DNA from 3 places in the Streptomyces sp. NPDC104581 genome. Region 2 is predicted to be linked to each of the others. Evidence: riboswitches for the same ligand, from Rfam matches in the RefSeq annotation. Region 2 holds a riboswitch; each other region holds the start of a gene.
The links. A riboswitch is a leader RNA that binds a small molecule or an ion and turns the genes downstream of it on or off. The one in region 2 is predicted to bind cyclic di-AMP.
Positions count from the first base shown of each region.

Region 1 (5,709 bases), on a different contig from region 2:
GTGCCGCGCCGAGAGTGAGCGCCGCCGCGCGGGCCCTTGCGTGTCCCATGGCGTCATCGTCGTGCGGCGGGCGCGGCACGGCATCCGCGCCTGGGCCGGGTGGGCGCCTCACGGGCACCCCCAGGACTGTCTTCGGGCCGGTGTCCGGCACGCGGCGTCCGGCACACGGTGCCTGGCACGCGGCCCCGCCGCGTTGCCGTGAGCCGCCCGAGTACGCCCGGTACGAGGGCGATCCCCCGCCTGGCGAGCGCACGCACCGGACGCCGTGGGACCCGCCCCTCGGGCGGACGGCGCCGGTTCGATGACACGACAGGCCCTAGGCGGGGCGGGCGGCGCCCGCGAACGGCATCTGGTCGATCGGGGCCAACCGCACACCGGCGCCCGGCCGAGGGGCGTGGATCATCTGTCCGCCGCCGACATAGAGCCCGACGTGCGAGATCCCCGAGTAGAAGAACACCAGGTCGCCCGGGGCGAGCTGGGAGCGGGAGACCCGCCGGCCCGCGTTGATCTGCGTGTACGTGGTGCGGGGGAGGGCGACTCCGGCCGACCGCCAGGCGGCCTGGGTCAGCCCGGAGCAGTCGAACCCGTCGGGGCCCGTCGCGCCCCACACGTAGGGCTTGCCGATCGCTCCGCGCGCGTAGGCGATCGCGGCGGCGGCGCGGGCGTTGGGCGCGGCCACGCCCGCGGTGGCGGCGCCGGGGCGCGAGCGGTCGGCGCGCGGGGCGCCCGCCCCGGCGCCCCCCTCGTACCGCGCGCGCTCGTCGGCGGTGAGCCGGTCGAGGAGCTTCCGGGCGTCGGCGAGCTTCCCGCGCACGGTCGACTTGTGCGAGGCCAGCTCGGCCTGACGACTCTTCAGGTCGGTGAGCTTTCCATCGGCCTTCTTACGGAGGTGGCCGATGTCCACGAGCTGCGCGCGCATCCTGCTGACGGCCCCGGCCTGCTGGAAGCCGGCCCGTTCGGCGAGTTCCGCCCCGCGCAGATAACCGTCGGGGTCGGAGCTGAGGGCGAGCTGTACGGCGGGGTCCAGACCGCCCGCGCGGTACTGGGCGGTGGCGATCGAACCGAGCGCGTTGCGCGAGGCGTTGAGCCGTTCCGTCCGCCGGGCGGCCTCGTCGCGCAGCCTGTCCAGCGCGGTCCGCGCGTCGTCCGCCCTCTCCTTCGCCCCGTTGTACTTCTCGGTGGCGGCCTCCGCCTCGTGGTGGAGCCTGTCGGCCTTCGCCTTCACCTGAGCCGGTGTGAGGCGCGGTTCGGCGTGTGCGGAGCCTTCGAGCCCGGTGGCCGTCGCGGCCCCCGCGAGGGCGAGAGTGGCCGCCGTACGGCCGTACGGGCCGCTGAACGGCCGGTGCTTCGATCGGGGTCGGCGGTGCGCTGCCACGGGGGCGTCCACATCCTTCGTTCCGGCTCTGTTCCGTGCGGGTTCCTGACGGGAGGACGCTAGGCGCGGTCGTCACGGCAGCGCGGCGCCATGGCCGCAATTGCCCGGAGCCGGTTGCTCGGTGACGGATTGTGGCCACCGGTTTCCCACCGGATTCGACAGTCCCGGACAGAACCTGACCGATCCGACGACACCGGTACGCGCGGCGTACGAGCGGTGGTACGGAGGCCGGGGCGCGGGCCCGGACCGGAGGGGTCGGGCCCACGTCGCCCGGCCGCTGCCGGGCGGCTGCCGGGCGACGCTCGCGGCAGCCGGCAGGTCGTGCGCGAGGTGGACGGCGGCGCGGTGCCCGCCCGTCCGGGCGGACGGCGAGGACGACCCGGTGGGCGCACCGTCGCCGCGCCCCCGCCGCGCTCAGGGGCGTCGGCACCGGGTCTCATGGCGGCCAGGGGGGCGCCTCGCCGGTACGCCCGGACCGCGAGCCCGACGGCATGGCGCCACCGGCCCGCTCTCGGTGATCACCGCGCGTGGGGTGTGGACCGCTCGTGTGCATGGCGTCGAGGGGACGCCGCCCGTGACGTCCCCTCCGGGGACGACGGCCGGGCGCCGCCGCCTTTCCCCCGGACGGCCGGGCGCCGAGCCGCCACCCCGGCGGGCGGCTCAGGCCGGGCGCACGCTGCCGTAGATCGGCATCGTGTAGATGGACTCCTCACGCACGTTCGCCCCCGGCTTCGGCGCGTGGATCATCTTGCCGTCGCCCTGGTAGATGCCGACGTGGCTGATGTCGTCGTAGAAGAACACCAGGTCGCCGGGGAGCAGGTCCGCCGTGGCGACGCGCGTGCCGACCTTCACCTGGTCCCAGGTCGTACGCGGCAGCTGGACGCCCGCCTCCTTCCACGCGGCGCCCGTCAGACCCGAGCAGTCGTAGGAGCTGGGGCCGGTGGCGCCCCACACGTACGGCTTGCCGATCTGCGCGCGGGCGAACGCGAGGACCTTCTCGGCCTTGGCCGCGTACGTACCGTCCGTGACACCCGAACCGCCGCCCGAGCCCGTGTCCGCGCCGCCTCCGGTCGCGGGCGCCTCCCGCTGCCGCGCCTCTTCCTGACGCCTGCGCTCCGCGGCCTCCTCCTTGGCCTTCGCCTCGGCCTTGCGGCGCGCCTCTTCCTCCTTCTTCCGCTCCAGCGCGGCGAGCCGCGCCTTCTCCTCGGCCGTGAGGTCCGACAGCAGCGAACGCGCCGCCGCGAGCTTGTTCTGGACCTTCTGCTTGCCGGCCTTGAGGGACGCCTGCGACTCCGTCAGCGCCTCCAGGCCCTTCGTCGCCTCGACGCGCTGCTCGGCCGCGGACCGCTGCTCCTTCTGGAAGTCCTCGACGGCCTCCTGCTGGCGGTCGGTCAGCCGGCCCATCAGCTGGGTCTGCTCGAAGTACGACTCCGGGCTGTCCGCGAACATCAGTGCGGCCGTGGGGCCGACCGCACCGGCGCGGTACTGCGCCGCCGCGTACGTACCGAGGGCGCGCCGCGCCTCGTTGACCTTCTCGGCGCTCTTGGCGACATCGTCCAGGACCCGGTCGACCGACCTGCGCTGCGTGTCGGTCGCCTCCTTCGCCTTGTTGTACTGCTGCGTCGCCGTACCGGCCTGCCGGTACAGGTCGTCGACCTTCTTCTGCACCTCTTCTATGGAGGGCTTGGGCTCCGCGGGCGCGGCGGTGGCGCTCTGCGTCGACAGCAGCGTGACCGAGGCGAGGGCGGCCGTCGTGAAACCGACGGCCGGTGTGTTCGCGCGCACGCCGGTACGGCCGCGCGATTTGCGGTGCGATGCCAAGGCAGGCATCTCCTTCCGTGGACCGCCTACCGGGTTAGCTGTCGGGTTCGGGCGGAACGGAAGGCTGCCCTACGGGCCGGGAACACGGCCCGATTCACCCCGGTGGAACATGGTGGGTCCCCGGTTCCGGACCCCCTTCGGGAAGCCCGGATTCGGCGCAGGCAGCCCGCTTGGCGCTGATCGCCGGTGGAGTACGGACGGCCTCGGCGTGCACGCTAGCCAATTCGTGGTGCCGCTGTGAAGGTTGGTGGCCGATATGCCCGATACATTTCCGTGACCTTTGCCGCACGCACTCGGCGGTGACCCCGCGAGGCCATGTGGCGGCGGGCTGTCAGTGCGGCACCCTAGACTCAGGAAGCGATGAGCAGCCTCTTTGACGACAGCTTCCTGGCGGACCTCCAGCCCTCGGCCGAGGAGCCCCCGCCGCCACCCGAGGACACCGCTCCGGAACAGGTGCCCGACGATCTCTTCGGAGGGAAGTTCGACGTGCCCCCGCCCAGGGATGCGTACCACCGAGACGGCGCGCCGCGCACGGTCGTGGACCCGGCGGCGCTGCTCGAAGGGCTGAACGACGAGCAGCGCGCCGCCGTCGTGCACACCGGGTCACCGCTGCTCATCGTGGCCGGGGCGGGCTCCGGCAAGACCCGGGTGCTGACGCACCGGATCGCGCATCTGCTGGGGACCCGCAGTGTGCATCCGGGCGAGATACTGGCGATCACGTTCACCAACAAGGCCGCGGGCGAGATGAAGGAGCGCGTCGGACAGCTCGTCGGACCGCGCGCCAACGCCATGTGGGTGATGACGTTCCACAGCGCCTGCGTGCGTATCCTGCGCCGGGAGTCGAAGCGGCTCGGCTTCACGTCCTCGTTCTCGATCTACGACGCGGCCGACTCCAAGCGGCTCATGGCCCTGGTCTGCCGCGATCTCGACCTGGACCCCAAGCGGCACCCCCCGAAGGCGTTCAGTGCCAAGATCTCGAATCTGAAGAACGAGCTGATCGACGAGGAGACCTTCGCCGGCCAGGCCACGGACCCCTTCGAGAAGACGCTCGCCGAGGCGTACCGGATGTACCAGGCGCGGCTGCGCGAGGCCAACGCGCTGGACTTCGACGACATCATCATGACGACGGTCCATCTGCTCCAGGCGTTCCCGGACGTCGCCGAGCACTACCGCCGCCGCTTCCGCCACGTCCTGGTGGACGAGTACCAGGACACCAACCACGCGCAGTACACCCTGGTGCGGGAACTGGTCGGCCTCTCGGGCGAGGGGCAGGACCCGGCCGAATTGTGCGTCGTCGGCGACGCGGACCAGTCCATCTACGCGTTCCGCGGTGCCACGATCCGCAACATCCTCCAGTTCGAGGAGGACTACCCGGACGCGACGACGATCCTGCTGGAGCAGAACTACCGCTCCACGCAGACGATCCTCAGCGCGGCCAACGCGGTCATCGAGCGCAACGAGAGCCGGCGGCCCAAGAATCTGTGGACGAACGCGGGAGCGGGCGCCCTGATCACCGGGTACGTGGCGGACACCGAGCACGACGAGGCGCAGTTCGTCGCCGACGAGATCGACCGGATGACGGACGCGTCCGAGGCCAGGGCGGGCGACGTCGCCGTCTTCTACCGGACGAACGCGCAGTCGCGTGTCTTCGAGGAGATCTTCATCCGCGTCGGCCTGCCGTACAAGGTCGTCGGCGGTGTGCGCTTCTACGAGCGCAAGGAGGTCCGCGACGTGCTGGCCTATCTGCGTGTGCTCGCCAATCCGGAGGACGGCGTCCCGCTGCGCCGGATCCTGAACGTGCCCAAGCGCGGCATCGGCGACCGGGCCGAGGCGATGATCGACGCGCTCTCGGTGCGGGAGAAGATCTCCTTCGCGCAGGCGCTGCGCCGGGTCGACGAGGCGTACGGCATGGCGGCCCGCTCGTCGAACGCGGTGAAGCGCTTCAACACGCTGATGGAGGAGTTGCGTACGGTCGTGGAGTCCGGCGCCGGTCCGGCGACGGTCCTGGAGGCCGTGCTGGAACGGACCGGCTATCTGGCGGAGTTGCAGGCGTCGACGGACCCGCAGGACGAGACGCGGATCGAGAACTTGCAGGAACTCGCCGCCGTGGCGCTGGAGTTCGAGCAGGAGCGGGCGCAGGCGGCCGGTGCGGACACCGGTGCGGACGCCGGTGCCGACGCGCCCGCCGCGGCCCCGTCCGGGACGCTCGCCGAATTCCTGGAGAGGGTCGCGCTGGTCGCCGACTCCGACCAGATCCCCGACGAGGAGGAGGACGGCTCCGGAGTCATCACACTGATGACGCTGCACACCGCCAAGGGTCTGGAATTCCCCGTCGTCTTCCTGACGGGCATGGAGGACGGCGTCTTCCCGCACATGCGCGCGCTCGGCCAGGCGAAGGAGCTTGAGGAGGAGCGCAGGCTGGCGTACGTCGGCATCACACGCGCCCGCGAGCGGCTCTATCTGACCCGGTCGTCGATGCGCAGCGCGTGGGGCCAGCCCTCGTACAATCCGCC
Region 1 covers NZ_JBVJNN010000003.1:196,820-202,528, forward strand. Annotated here, with positions in the region: gene ACZ61E_RS04170 (hypothetical protein) at 1-49, opposite strand, end outside; gene ACZ61E_RS04175 (C40 family peptidase) at 317-1,375, opposite strand; gene ACZ61E_RS04180 (C40 family peptidase) at 2,036-3,205, opposite strand; cyclic di-AMP (ydaO/yuaA leader) riboswitch at 3,204-3,364, opposite strand; gene pcrA (DNA helicase PcrA) at 3,557-5,709, shown strand, end outside.
Region 1: linked by a shared signal. The riboswitch ahead of ACZ61E_RS04180 (C40 family peptidase) and the one ahead of ACZ61E_RS12275 (peptidoglycan DD-metalloendopeptidase family protein) in region 2 are both predicted to bind cyclic di-AMP.

Region 2 (5,709 bases):
CAACAGCGGAACCGAGGCCGTCGAGACCGCCCTGAAATTCGCCCGGTACGCCACCGGCAGGCCCAGGATCCTCTACTGCGCCCACGCCTTCCACGGCCTTACCGCCGGCTCGCTCTCGGTCAACGGCGAGTCCGGATTCCGCGACGGCTTCGCACCGCTGCTCCCGGACACCGCGCTTGAACTCGGTGATCTCGACGCGCTGGAGAGGGAGTTGAAGCGCGGCGACGTCGCCGGCTTCGTCGTCGAACCCATCCAGGGCAAGGGTGTGCGCGCGGCGCCGCCCGGATTCCTGCGGGCGGCGCAGGAGTTGCTGCACCGGCACAAGGCGCTGCTCATCGCCGACGAGGTGCAGACCGGCCTCGGCAGGACCGGGGACTTCTACGCGTACCAGCACGAGGAAGGAGTCGAGCCGGACCTGGTCTGCGTCGCGAAGGCGCTCTCCGGCGGCTACGTGCCGGTCGGCGCGACCCTCGGCAAGGACTGGATCTTCCGGCGGGTCTACTCCTCGATGGACCGGGTGCTGGTCCACTCGGCCAGCTTCGGGTCCAACGCGCAGGCGATGGCCGCGGGGCTCGCCGTCCTGTCGGTGATCGAGGACGAGCGGATCGTCGACAACGCCAGGACGACCGGCGATCTGCTCCGGACACGGCTGGCGGAGCTGGTCGGCCGGTACGAGTTCCTGAGCGAGGTGCGCGGCCGGGGGCTGATGATCGGGATCGAGTTCGGGAGGCCCGCGTCGATCGGACTGCGTGGCCGCTGGACGATGCTCCAGGCGGCCCGGAAGGGTCTCTTCGCGCAGATGGTCGTGGTGCCGCTCCTCCAGAAGCACCGCATCCTCACCCAGGTCTCCGGGGACGAGCTGGAAGTGATCAAACTGATTCCGCCGCTGACCATCGGGGAGCGGGAGGTCGACCGCTTCGTCACGGCCTTCACGGCGGTCATGGACGACGCGCACAAGGGCGGCGGACTGATGTGGGACTTCGGCAGGACGCTGATGAAACAGGCGATCGCCAACCGGTGAACAGGCTTTTTGCCTCATAGGCAAGAGATTTGCCTCAGAGGAAAAATCCTGGCGCAATGGAGGCATGGACAACCCAGCCGCCATCGACGGGCCCGACCCCGGGACCGAGGCCCTGCCGGACGTCGCCCCACAGCTGCGCGAGCTGCGCCGGGGCCGTGGCCTCACCCTGGAGGCCGCCGCCGCACGGGCCGGGCTCTCCCCGGCCCATCTCTCCCGGCTGGAGACCGGGCGCCGCCAGCCCTCGCTGCCCATGCTGCTCGGTCTCGCGCGTGTCTACGGTACGACGGTCTCCGAACTGCTGGGCGAGGAACCGCCCGAACGCGATCCGGTCATCCGCGCCGCACGGGCGGAACCGGTGGAGGCCGACGGCTGGATCTACCGCCAGGCCGGCAGCTCATCCGGCCGCGCCATGCAGCCGCTGCGGGTCACGGTGCCCTACGGGGCGCAGGGCGACCTCGTCCGCGTCCACCCGGGGGAGGAGTGGATCCACGTCCTCCAGGGGCGGCTCCGGCTGGGTCTCGGGGACGCCGCCCATGTGCTCGGGCCGGGCGACAGCGCCCACTTCGACTCGATGACACCGCACCGTCTCGCGGCGGCCGGCCCCGACGGCGCCGAGCTGCTGTTCGTACACACCCTGCTCACCAGCCCCACCACCGAGCTGTGCCTGCCGGGCGGGGCCCACCGCCGCTGATCCGCCATCGGCTCCGACCAGATGAGAGAGGCCACCCCGTGTCCGACAGCCCCGTGGACCCCGCCGCCGCGCGTGAGCCGGAGACGGCCGCCGAGCCCGTCATGGACGAGGAGCGCAACTTCCCGCGCGGCCTCGCCATCCGCCTCTTCGCCTACCTCGTGGCCGGCCATGTCCTGGCCGGCTTCCTCTACCTGCTCTTCGAGGCGGGCGCGCAGGGCCGCTAGGGTCTGTCCGGGCGGGCCGGACGTGCTACGTCTCGTCGACCAGACGGCTCCGCAGCCGCTCGCGCCTCTCGTCCGTCAGGCCCAGGCCGTCCGTGAGGTAGCGGTCGATGCTGCCCCACGTCTCCTCCATCGTCGTGAAGGCCGTTTCGAGGTACTCGGCCCGCGCGTCGAACAGCGGCGCCAGCAGCTCCATCACCTCGGGCGAGGTCCCGTCCGGCGCCGTGCCGCTGCGGCGTACCCGGTACCTGCGGTGCGGCTCGTTCGACTTCAGGTAGTCCGCCTCGATCGCGTCCCGCTCCACCCCCACGGCGAGCAGCGACACGGCGATGGAGAGACCGGCCCGGTCCTTGCCCGCGGCGCAGTGCATCAGGGCGGGCAGGCTCTCCTCGGCCAGGGCGTGCAGCACGCGCCGGTGCTCGGCGGTGCGGTCCAGAATGATCGAACGGTACGAAGCGGACATCCGGGCCACGCCCTTGCCGTCGGCGAGGATCGACCGGAGCTGGTCGAGATCCCCGTCGCGGACCATCTTCCAGAACTCGGTCCCGTCGGCCGGGTCGGTGAGCGGGATGTTCACATTGCGTACGCCGATCAGCTCGACGTCCAGACCGTCCAGCTTCTGGTCGGCCGCGTTGCGGAAGTCGAAGACCGTGTGCAGTTCCAGTGACGTGAGGAACGCGGTGTCCTCGGCCGTGGCGTGCGCGAGATGACCGCTGCGGAAGAGCCGGCCGTACCGCACGCGCCGTCCGTCGGAGGTCGGCAGGCCGCCCACGTCGCGGAAGTTGCGTACACCGGCCAGTTCGGGCTCGGTCGTCGGGACCGGCTGCGGCACCTCGTGCGTCACGTGAGCTCCTCCGCGTCTGCGGCCGGCGCTCGTCGCCGACGCTGTCGCGCTCCGACTTTACGACATCGGTTTCCGGCGAGATCACTGCGCGATTGCGGCTTCTGTCCGTATTGGAGGATTCAACCCAACGTGCCCTGTTCGCGGGTGAGATGGGGGCAGATCGTCCACGGCTGGTGAGCCAGATCATATCCGTGACGGTGTGTGGCGGCGCCGGGAAGGGGAATTGGGGCGGCGCACGGAATTCGAAGATCCGTAATCCACGCAGGGTGACCACTCACGGAGACCGGTATTCGACGACGTATTGCCGGAGGAATACGACGGCTTGTCCGCGTCGGTGCACGCGGCTTACCGTCACCGCAATCCGAGCGGATCGCCGAATCCTGCCGCCGTTCGGAATCCGCATCCACCCAGCACCCATCCACGTGTGGCAGGAGCGGGGGACCCAGGTAGTACGCCGGTCCGGACTTCCGGAACGGCTCGGGGTGAAGTCGCGTCACGGCGCGGCCGGGCATCTCCAGCCCGAACCCGACAGCTCACCTCGCAGGCGCCGGAGAGGAATCCGCCATGCCCGGAAAGGGTAAGCACCGTCGTCCGAGGACCAACCCGATCACCCGCGGATTCGTCGCCGCCGGAACGGGTGGCGCCGCCATCGCAATTCCGCTCATCGGTGCCACCGGCGCGCACGCCGCCGAACAGGCCGCCGCCCCGTCCGTCGCGCCGGAGCGCGCCGCGCACGCCGCCCCCGCCACGCAGACGCCCAAGCAGGCCGCCACCGCCAAGACCGTCAAGACGTACTCGGTCAAGGCCGGCGACTACCTCGCCAAGATCGCCGCGACGCAGAAGGTCAGCGGCGGCTGGCACAAGCTGTACAAGGACAACCGCGCGGCCGTCGGCGACGACCCGTCGCTGATCCACCCGGGCCTGAAGCTCACCATCGGCGCGAAGAGCAAGGCGTCCTCCGAGGGCAAGGCCCGGACCACCCCGGAGAAGCCGGCCCCGGCCGAACCCGCGCCGGCCGAGCCCGCGCCGGAGGCCGACACCACCTCGGCGAACGAGCCCGCCGCCCAGAGCGGCAGCTCCGGGTACACCGCGCCCGTCGACGGCGCGAGCGCCACCACCGCCTACCGCGCGGCCGGCGGCAGCTGGGCCAGCGGCTACCACACCGGTGTCGACTTCGCGGCCGCCACGGGCACCACCGTCAAGGCGGTCGGCCCCGGCACCGTCGTCTCGGCCGGCTGGGCCGGGTCCTACGGCAACGAGGTCGTCATCAAGCACGACGACGGCCAGTACTCGCAGTACGCCCACCTTTCCTCGCTCGCCGTCACCGCGGGCCAGACCGTCGCGGGCGGCGACCAGATCGGCCTCTCCGGTTCCACCGGCAACTCCACGGGACCGCACCTGCACTTCGAGATCCGCACCGGCCCGAGTTACGGCTCGGACGTCGACCCGCTGGCGTACCTGCGCGAGCACGGCGTTTCCATCTGACCGGTTCGACCGCACCGGAAAAGGCCGTTGGCCGGCACCCCGGGTGCCCGTCAACGGCCTTTTCGCTATTCCGGCTTGAACGAATTTTGACCGGTGGTGTTTCTCACCGGCGTCAACCTCTCCTTACGGTCGCGTAGGTCACATACGCGGGTGAAGGATGTTCCGCTGTGGCTGACGATTCGAGAAGAGAAACAGGCAAGTTCTTCGGGTCGTACGCCGCCGTCGGTGACAGTTTCACCGAAGGCGTCGGCGATCCCGGACCGGGCGGAGTGTATGTCGGCTGGGCCGACCGGCTCGCCGTACTGCTCGCCGACCGGACACCCGACGGTGCGGCCGTCGACGACCCGGACCACGGGTCGTTCCGGTACGCCAACCTCGCCGTACGAGGACGGCTGCTCGACCAGATCGTGGCCGAGCAGATCCCGCGCGCCAGGCAACTCGCCCCGGACCTGGTGACCTTCTGCGCCGGCGGCAACGACATCATCAGGCCCGGCAGCGACCCCGACGACGTCGCCGAACGCTTCGAACGCGCGCTGGCGGACCTGACGAGCGCGGTCGGCACGGTCATGGTCCCCACCGGGTTCGACACCCGCGGCGTGCCGGTGCTGCGCCATCTGCGCGGCAAGATGGCCACGTTCACCGCCCATGTCCGTTCCATCGCCGACCGCCACGACTGCCCGGTCCTGGACCTGTGGTCACTGCGCTCCGTCCAGGACCGCCGTGCCTGGGACGGCGACCGGCTGCATCTGTCCCCGGAGGGCCACACCCGCGTCGCCCTGCGCGCCGCCCAGGTCCTCGGCCTCGACGTCCCGGCCGACCCGGACCAGCCGTGGCCGCCGCTGCCCCCGCGCGGCACGCTGGAGGTGCGCCGCGACGACATGCAGTGGGCGCGCGAATACCTGGTCCCGTGGATCGGCCGCCGGCTGCGCGGTGAATCCTCGGGTGACCACACGGTCGCCAAACGCCCGGACCTGCTGCCGCTGGCGCGGCACTGACGCCCCTTCACCGGTGACCCGTCACCGGGCCGGCGCCGCCGGTATCCGTTCCAGGACGCCGCCCGCGAAGACGTCGTACAGCGGCAGCGTCTCCAGGTGGACGTAGCCGATGTGGCAGTCGCACGTCGCCAGCGGGCACACGCGCGGCTCCAGGGCCGCGCGGTACGAGCCGTCGTAGAGGTTGCCCAGCTCCGCCGGGACGAAGTGGCAGCGGCGGACCGTGCCCTCGCCGTCCACCGAGATCACCGATTCGCCCGTCCGGCACGGCAGGCCGGCCGAGCGGTGGGGATGGCGGCTGTACGGGAACAACGGGTCGACCGACGTCCAGTCGGCGGCCTCGGCGTCCGAATAGATGCGGCCCTCCGCCGCGTTGACCCACAGATAGACATGCCCGGGGAGGTCGGCACGCAGGCGGCGTGCCCGGTCCAGGTGGTCGGGGAAGCCCACGATGC
Region 2 covers NZ_JBVJNN010000011.1:148,178-153,886, reverse strand. Annotated here, with positions in the region: gene ACZ61E_RS12295 (aspartate aminotransferase family protein) at 1-1,021, shown strand, start outside; gene ACZ61E_RS12290 (helix-turn-helix domain-containing protein) at 1,086-1,712, shown strand; gene ACZ61E_RS12285 (DUF6126 family protein) at 1,751-1,936, shown strand; gene ACZ61E_RS12280 (tyrosine-protein phosphatase) at 1,962-2,765, opposite strand; cyclic di-AMP (ydaO/yuaA leader) riboswitch at 3,179-3,337, shown strand; gene ACZ61E_RS12275 (peptidoglycan DD-metalloendopeptidase family protein) at 3,342-4,262, shown strand; gene ACZ61E_RS12270 (SGNH/GDSL hydrolase family protein) at 4,430-5,257, shown strand; gene ACZ61E_RS12265 (STM4011 family radical SAM protein) at 5,279-5,709, opposite strand, start outside.

Region 3 (5,709 bases), on a different contig from region 2:
GTCTGGCACCACGGCTCGCCGCAGACCGGTGTTCCGCTGGAGCCGCTGCTCACGGCGGCGGAGGCGCGCGGGATCCGGCTGGTGTCGTACGGCCGCCCCAGTTACGGAGGGTCGAGCCCGCTGCCGGGCCGGAACGTGGCATCGGCCGCAGCCGACGTGGAGCGGATCGCGGACGCGCTCGGTATCGGGGCGTTCGCCACGATGGGGGCGTCCGGCGGCGGGCCGCACGCGCTGGCGTGCGCCGCGCTGCTGCCGGAGCGGGTGACGGGTGTCGTCTGCCTGGCGGGCCTCGCGCCGTACACGCGGGCCTTCGACTGGTACGAGGGAATGGTGTCGCCCGGCGGTCTGCGGTCCGCCGCGGACGGGCGCGAGGCGCGCGAACTGTACGCGGCGACCGATGAGTTCGACCCCGCGAGCTTCACCGCGGCCGACTTCGCCGCGCTGGCGGGCGCGTGGTCGTCGCTGGGCGACGACGCGGGGAAGGCGGGCCGGGCCGGGCCGGACGGGCTGATCGACGACGATGTCGCCTTCGCGACCGCGTGGGGCTTCGACCTGGCGGAGGTGGCCGCGCCCGTCCTGCTGGTGCAGGGCGGCCACGATCGCGTCGTACCCCCCTCGCACGCCACGTCGCTGCTCGCGGGTCTGCCGCGGGCGGAGCTGTGGGTACGGCCCGATGACGGGCACGTCTCGGTCCTCGACGCGTGCCCGTCGGCGATGGACTGGCTGCTGGCGCGACCGTAGAGCCTCGCACTTGAATAACCTTGCGGTTATATAACCGTAGAGGTATGTTCGGGTCATGCCCATACCGTTCGACGTGCTCGCGGAGCCGAGCAGGCGCAGGATCCTCGACCTCCTCCTGGAGCGTCCCCATCTGGTCGGCGAGCTGACCGACCGGCTCGGCCTCAGCCAGCCGGGCACCTCGAAACATCTGCGGGTGCTGAGGGACGCGGGGCTGGTACGGGTCCGGCAGGACGCCCAGCGCCGCTGGTACGAACTGGCCCCGGAGCCACTCGCGGAGCTCGACGCCTGGCTCGGGCACTACCGGCATCTGTGGACCGGGAGGCTCGACTCGCTCGAACGGCAACTCGACGCGATGAAGGACGATTCGCCATGACCGCGCACCCCGATGACAGCCGCTCCGACGACAGCCGCTCCGGCGACCACGGCTTCCCGTCCTCCCTCTCCGCCGAGAGCGGCGGGCGGACCGCCCTGCGCATGGAGCGCCGGCTCGCGCACCCGCCGCAGCGCGTCTGGGACGCGATCACACGGCCCGCGCACCTGGCGAAGTGGTTCCCCTCCGAGGTGAGCGTGGATCTGCGGCCGGGCGGCGAGATCGGCTTCCACTTCCCCGGCGAGCCGGGTCCCGGCCCGGCCATGACCGGGCGGGTCACCGACGTCGACGAGCCGCGCCTCTTCGCCTTCACCTGGGGCGAGGACCATCTGCGCTGGGAGATCGCACCGGACGGGGACGGCTCGCGGCTCAGCCTCGTCCACACCTTCGGCGACCGTTTCGGGGCGGCGAGCTTCGCGTCCGGCTGGCAGGTCTGCGTCACCGCGCTGGAGCGACTGCTCGCGGGGCGGCCCGTGGACGTGGGGCGGGACACACGGGGCACGCTGCACGAGGTGTACATGGCCCGGTTCGGCGAGCTGACGCGGGGGCGCGTCGAGAAGACGGAGGACGGCGGGCGCCGGGTCCGGTTCGAGCGCCAGCTCGTCCGGCCCGCGGAGGTCGTCTGGGCCCGACTGACCGGTGGGGCGGAGCCGTTGACCGGTTCACCGGCGCCGCCCGGCTTCACGGCCGGCGAGATCCCGGCGGGGCCGGTCACGGACGTACGGGCGCCGGAGGTCCTCGCGTACGCCTGGCAGCCGGAGGGCGAGGTCCGCTGGGAGCTGCGCGCCGGGACGGGGCACGGGCCCCGGCTGGTCCTCACCCAGACGGGCCCGCACGACTTCGACGCGGAGGCGGCGGAGGCGGCGTGGCGGGCGCGGGTGCGGGACCTGGCGGCGGACTTGGCGGCGGGGCCCGCGGACGCCCGGGACGGCGGGGCGGCCGGTCCCTCCTGAGCCGCCGGACGGCGTCGCATCGGCCCGCCCCGGCCCGGCCCGGACGGCGGACAGCCCGAGGCCGGGCGGGCTGCTCCGCGCAGTCCGTCCGGCCTCGGGGTCACGCCATGACCGTCCCGATCAGTAGGGGCCGTTCACGTTGTCGATCGAGCCGTAGCGGTCGGCCGCGTAGTTGCACGCCGCCGTGATGTTCGCGACCGGGTCGTACGGGTCGGTCGCGGTGCCGGGCACGTGGTACGCCTCGAAGGTCGGGGCGATGACCTGGAGCAGGCCCTTCGACGGCGTGCCGGCCGCCGCGTTGGAGTCCCAGTTGTTGATGGCCTGGGGGTTGCCACCGGACTCGCGCATGATGTTGCGGTGGATCCCGTCGTACGAACCGGGGATGCCGTTCTGCGCCATGACGTCCAGCGCCTCGCGGATCCAGCCGTCGAGGTCGTTGGTGTACGACTTCGCGGCCGTCTCGACGGCTTCGCCGGTCTCGCCCGGCGCGTTCTCGGTCGACGCGGTCGGGGCCGCCGCCTTCGGCTTGCCCGAGAGCTTCAGCTTCAGGCCGGGGTGTATCAGCGACGGGTCCTCGCCGACGGCGGCGCGGTTGGTCTTGTACAGAGCCTTCCAGCCACCGCTCACGGAACGGGCGTCCGCGATCTTGGCCAGCGATTCGCCCTTCGCGACGGTGTGGGTCACCTTCGCGGCGGCCGTGGCGGCCGTCGGGGCCTTGACGGGCTGCTGCGGGGCGGGGGCGGCGCCCGCCGTGGTGGCGGCCACCAGGGGCAGGGCGAGTGCGGCGCTGCCGGTGCCGAGGGCGATGAGGCGGCGGGCGAGCGGACTGGTGCGGGAACGGCGGTGCTTACCCGGTGCGGGCATGACGAAATCCTCTCCGTCGCCTGCGAGGTGAGCTGTCGGGTTCGGGCGGGAGATGCCCGGCCGCGCTTTCGGCGCGGCTTCACCCCGAGCCGGTCCGGCATTGCCGGACCGGCGACTTACCTGGGTCCCCCGCTCCTGCCGTACGTGAATGGGTGGGTGCGGTTTCCGGGCAGCGGCAGGATTCGGCGTTCCGCCCGGAATGACGAGAACGTAAGCGAGAACGTCCGGGCGAAACAAGTCCTGAATTCACCGCACCCCGCCATTCACTGATCCAATGGCGAACAATTCGAATTCCCGCCCGGCGGTACGGACCCTCAACTTTCCTTTCCCGCACGGGAGGTGGGAACGGACACGGGAGAAACACACCCGCCAAATCTGTGACACACATCACGGACTATTGATGCAACCGCCCGGCGACAACACGGCCCAGAAAGGGACAAGTTGGTTCCTGAGCGCACATAACACCCGCTCCGCAAAGCGGACAAAATACAATCTTCCACCTTTGGCGATATGCACTTTGTGTCAGAAAAGCGCCTTCCGTACGGCTCCCCTCACAGAGCCGTACGGAAGGCGCGCCGCGGGGCTCCCGCCCCGCCGTCGACGGGGTGTCAGCCGGCCGTTCGCCCGGCGCCGGGACCGCCCGTGATCACGAAGCTCGATCCCGGCTCGACCAGCACGTCTCCCTCGGCCGAGTTGGTGATGGTCACGTCCGTGAGCGTCGCGTTGCCGCGGGCGCCGCCCATCGCGAGGATGCCGGAACCGTTGTTCGACCTGTCGATCGACACACCGCTGATCTCGACGTCGGGGACGTTGCCGCCGCCGTTCTTGAACTGAATGCCGTCATACGTCGAGTCGGAGATCTCGGTGTCCCTGATCTTCACCCCGGTGATGTCGCGGCTCGCCGGGAAAATCGTGATCGCGCCGAACTCCTGGTCCTCGTTCCAGAAAGCGCCGCCGGTGCGGTGCAGCGCGTTTCCGGTGAGCAGGGTCTCGCCCGAGAAGGGCAGCGGATCGTGGTCCGTCGCGAGCATGATTCCAGGGTAGTTGGCCGTATCGGCGATCAGGTTGTTCTGCACCTTGTTGCCGTAACCGCCGTATATCGCGACGCCGTTGGCGCGCCAGGGCAACTGAATGGTGTTGTTGGTGAACGAGTTGTCGTGCGCGATGTCCACCGCCGGGTCCTTGACGTATCGACTGGCCCAGACGGCGAGCGAATCGTCACCCGTGGTACGGAAGGAGGAATTGTTCACCAGTGAATTGCGGGTGCCGTTGGTGAAGTTGATGCCGTCGGCGTAGGTGTTGCGGATCCGCATGCCGCTGAACTCAAGGCCGTCGGCCGGACCCCAGAGCGCCGGGATGTTGTCGTAGTCCCGGCCGACCCAGACGCCCACGTTGGCGTGCTCGATCCAGACGTTGGAGATCTTGGTGTCCTGTCCGAAGCGGCCGTTGAGGCCCACACCGCCCTCGGCGCCTCCGCCGCCGCGGATCCGGCCGGAGCCGAAGATGGCGATGTCGGAGATTTGCGTGTTGTCGTCGATGTCGAAGCCGAAGTTGCCCTCGTGCGGGTGGTTGATGCCGCCGGCGTTCTGCGGCTCGGTGAGCGTGTAGAGCTGTGAGTGCCACATGCCCGCGCCGCGGATCGAGACGTCGCTGATGCCGATCTGGTTGAACTGCCCCTGGTTGTCGGGGTCGTCGGTCAGGATCTTCTGCTCCTGACGCCACTGGCCCGCGGGGATCCAGACGCAGTCGATGTCGCCGTTCTGGTCGGCGGTGACCGCGTCCTGGATGGCCTCGGTGTCGTCGTTCCCGTCGTCGGGGACGGCACCGTACTCGGTGATGGAGGTGCACTCGGCGGGCTTGGCGGCCGGGGGCGCCACCTGCTCCAGATCGATCAGGTCGACGATGTAGAAGGACGCGTCGTCGTCCGCGTCGCGCTGGAGCTTGAACTCGGTGCCCGCCGGATAGCTCTTCTCCAGCAGCGCGTGCGACTCGTCGAAGAGTCTGCGGGCGTCCGCCTGGGGCGTGTTGGTCAGCGACTCGGGGTCGTCGGTGTTGCCGTACAGCCAGCTGTGCTTGGACGACAGATCCAGTTTCTGCACGAACGCGCCGTCGGCGTAGAGGCTGACGGTGGCGTCGATACCGCCACCGCCGGGCGCGTCCGGGATGGAGTTGCGTACGACGATCGAATTGGCCTCGTTGACCGAGGTGAACTGGACGAACTCCCCGGTGCTGTCCAGCCGTACCGATTTGCGGCCCGACGACTCACTGGCGAAGTTGGTGTGTCCGAAGGTGCGTTCCGGGTCCGCCTCCAGCAGCGTGCCGTCGTAGTCGGCGGCTTCGGCCTCGTACTCGACGTACGGGAGAGCGGCCCCGCGCTCGGCCGCTGCCGGGCGCGCCGACGTGTCGCCGGCCTTCGCGGGCGGGCCGGCCGCCGACGCGGACGCGGCGGGCAGGAGACCGACGACGAGCAGTCCGGTCATGGACATGCTGGAGATCAGGCGCCGTCGGAGGTGCTTCGACTTCATGGTGTCCTCTGTTTCCGTGGGGTCGACAGAGTGAGGGATGCCGGTCCGTGGTGGGGGGGAGCGGCAGGACCACGACCAACCGGGACAGATCGACTGCCCCGATCTTGCAACAGAACCGCAAATAATTGAGCTTCACAGTTCAGGTCCTGCGGTCAGGCAGTGAGAGTTTTCAAGCATGTCACGCCTTTGTCAACAGCCCGCGCCAGAAGCGGGCTTGGCGCACGGCGGGAGCGGACGGCGCCGGACGACCCCCACC
Region 3 covers NZ_JBVJNN010000002.1:63,740-69,448, reverse strand. Annotated here, with positions in the region: gene ACZ61E_RS01905 (alpha/beta fold hydrolase) at 1-741, shown strand, start outside; gene ACZ61E_RS01900 (ArsR/SmtB family transcription factor) at 797-1,114, shown strand; gene ACZ61E_RS01895 (SRPBCC family protein) at 1,111-2,064, shown strand; gene ACZ61E_RS01890 (transglycosylase SLT domain-containing protein) at 2,185-2,928, opposite strand; cyclic di-AMP (ydaO/yuaA leader) riboswitch at 2,933-3,093, opposite strand; gene ACZ61E_RS01885 (right-handed parallel beta-helix repeat-containing protein) at 3,537-5,453, opposite strand.
Region 3: linked by a shared signal. The riboswitch ahead of ACZ61E_RS01890 (transglycosylase SLT domain-containing protein) and the one ahead of ACZ61E_RS12275 (peptidoglycan DD-metalloendopeptidase family protein) in region 2 are both predicted to bind cyclic di-AMP.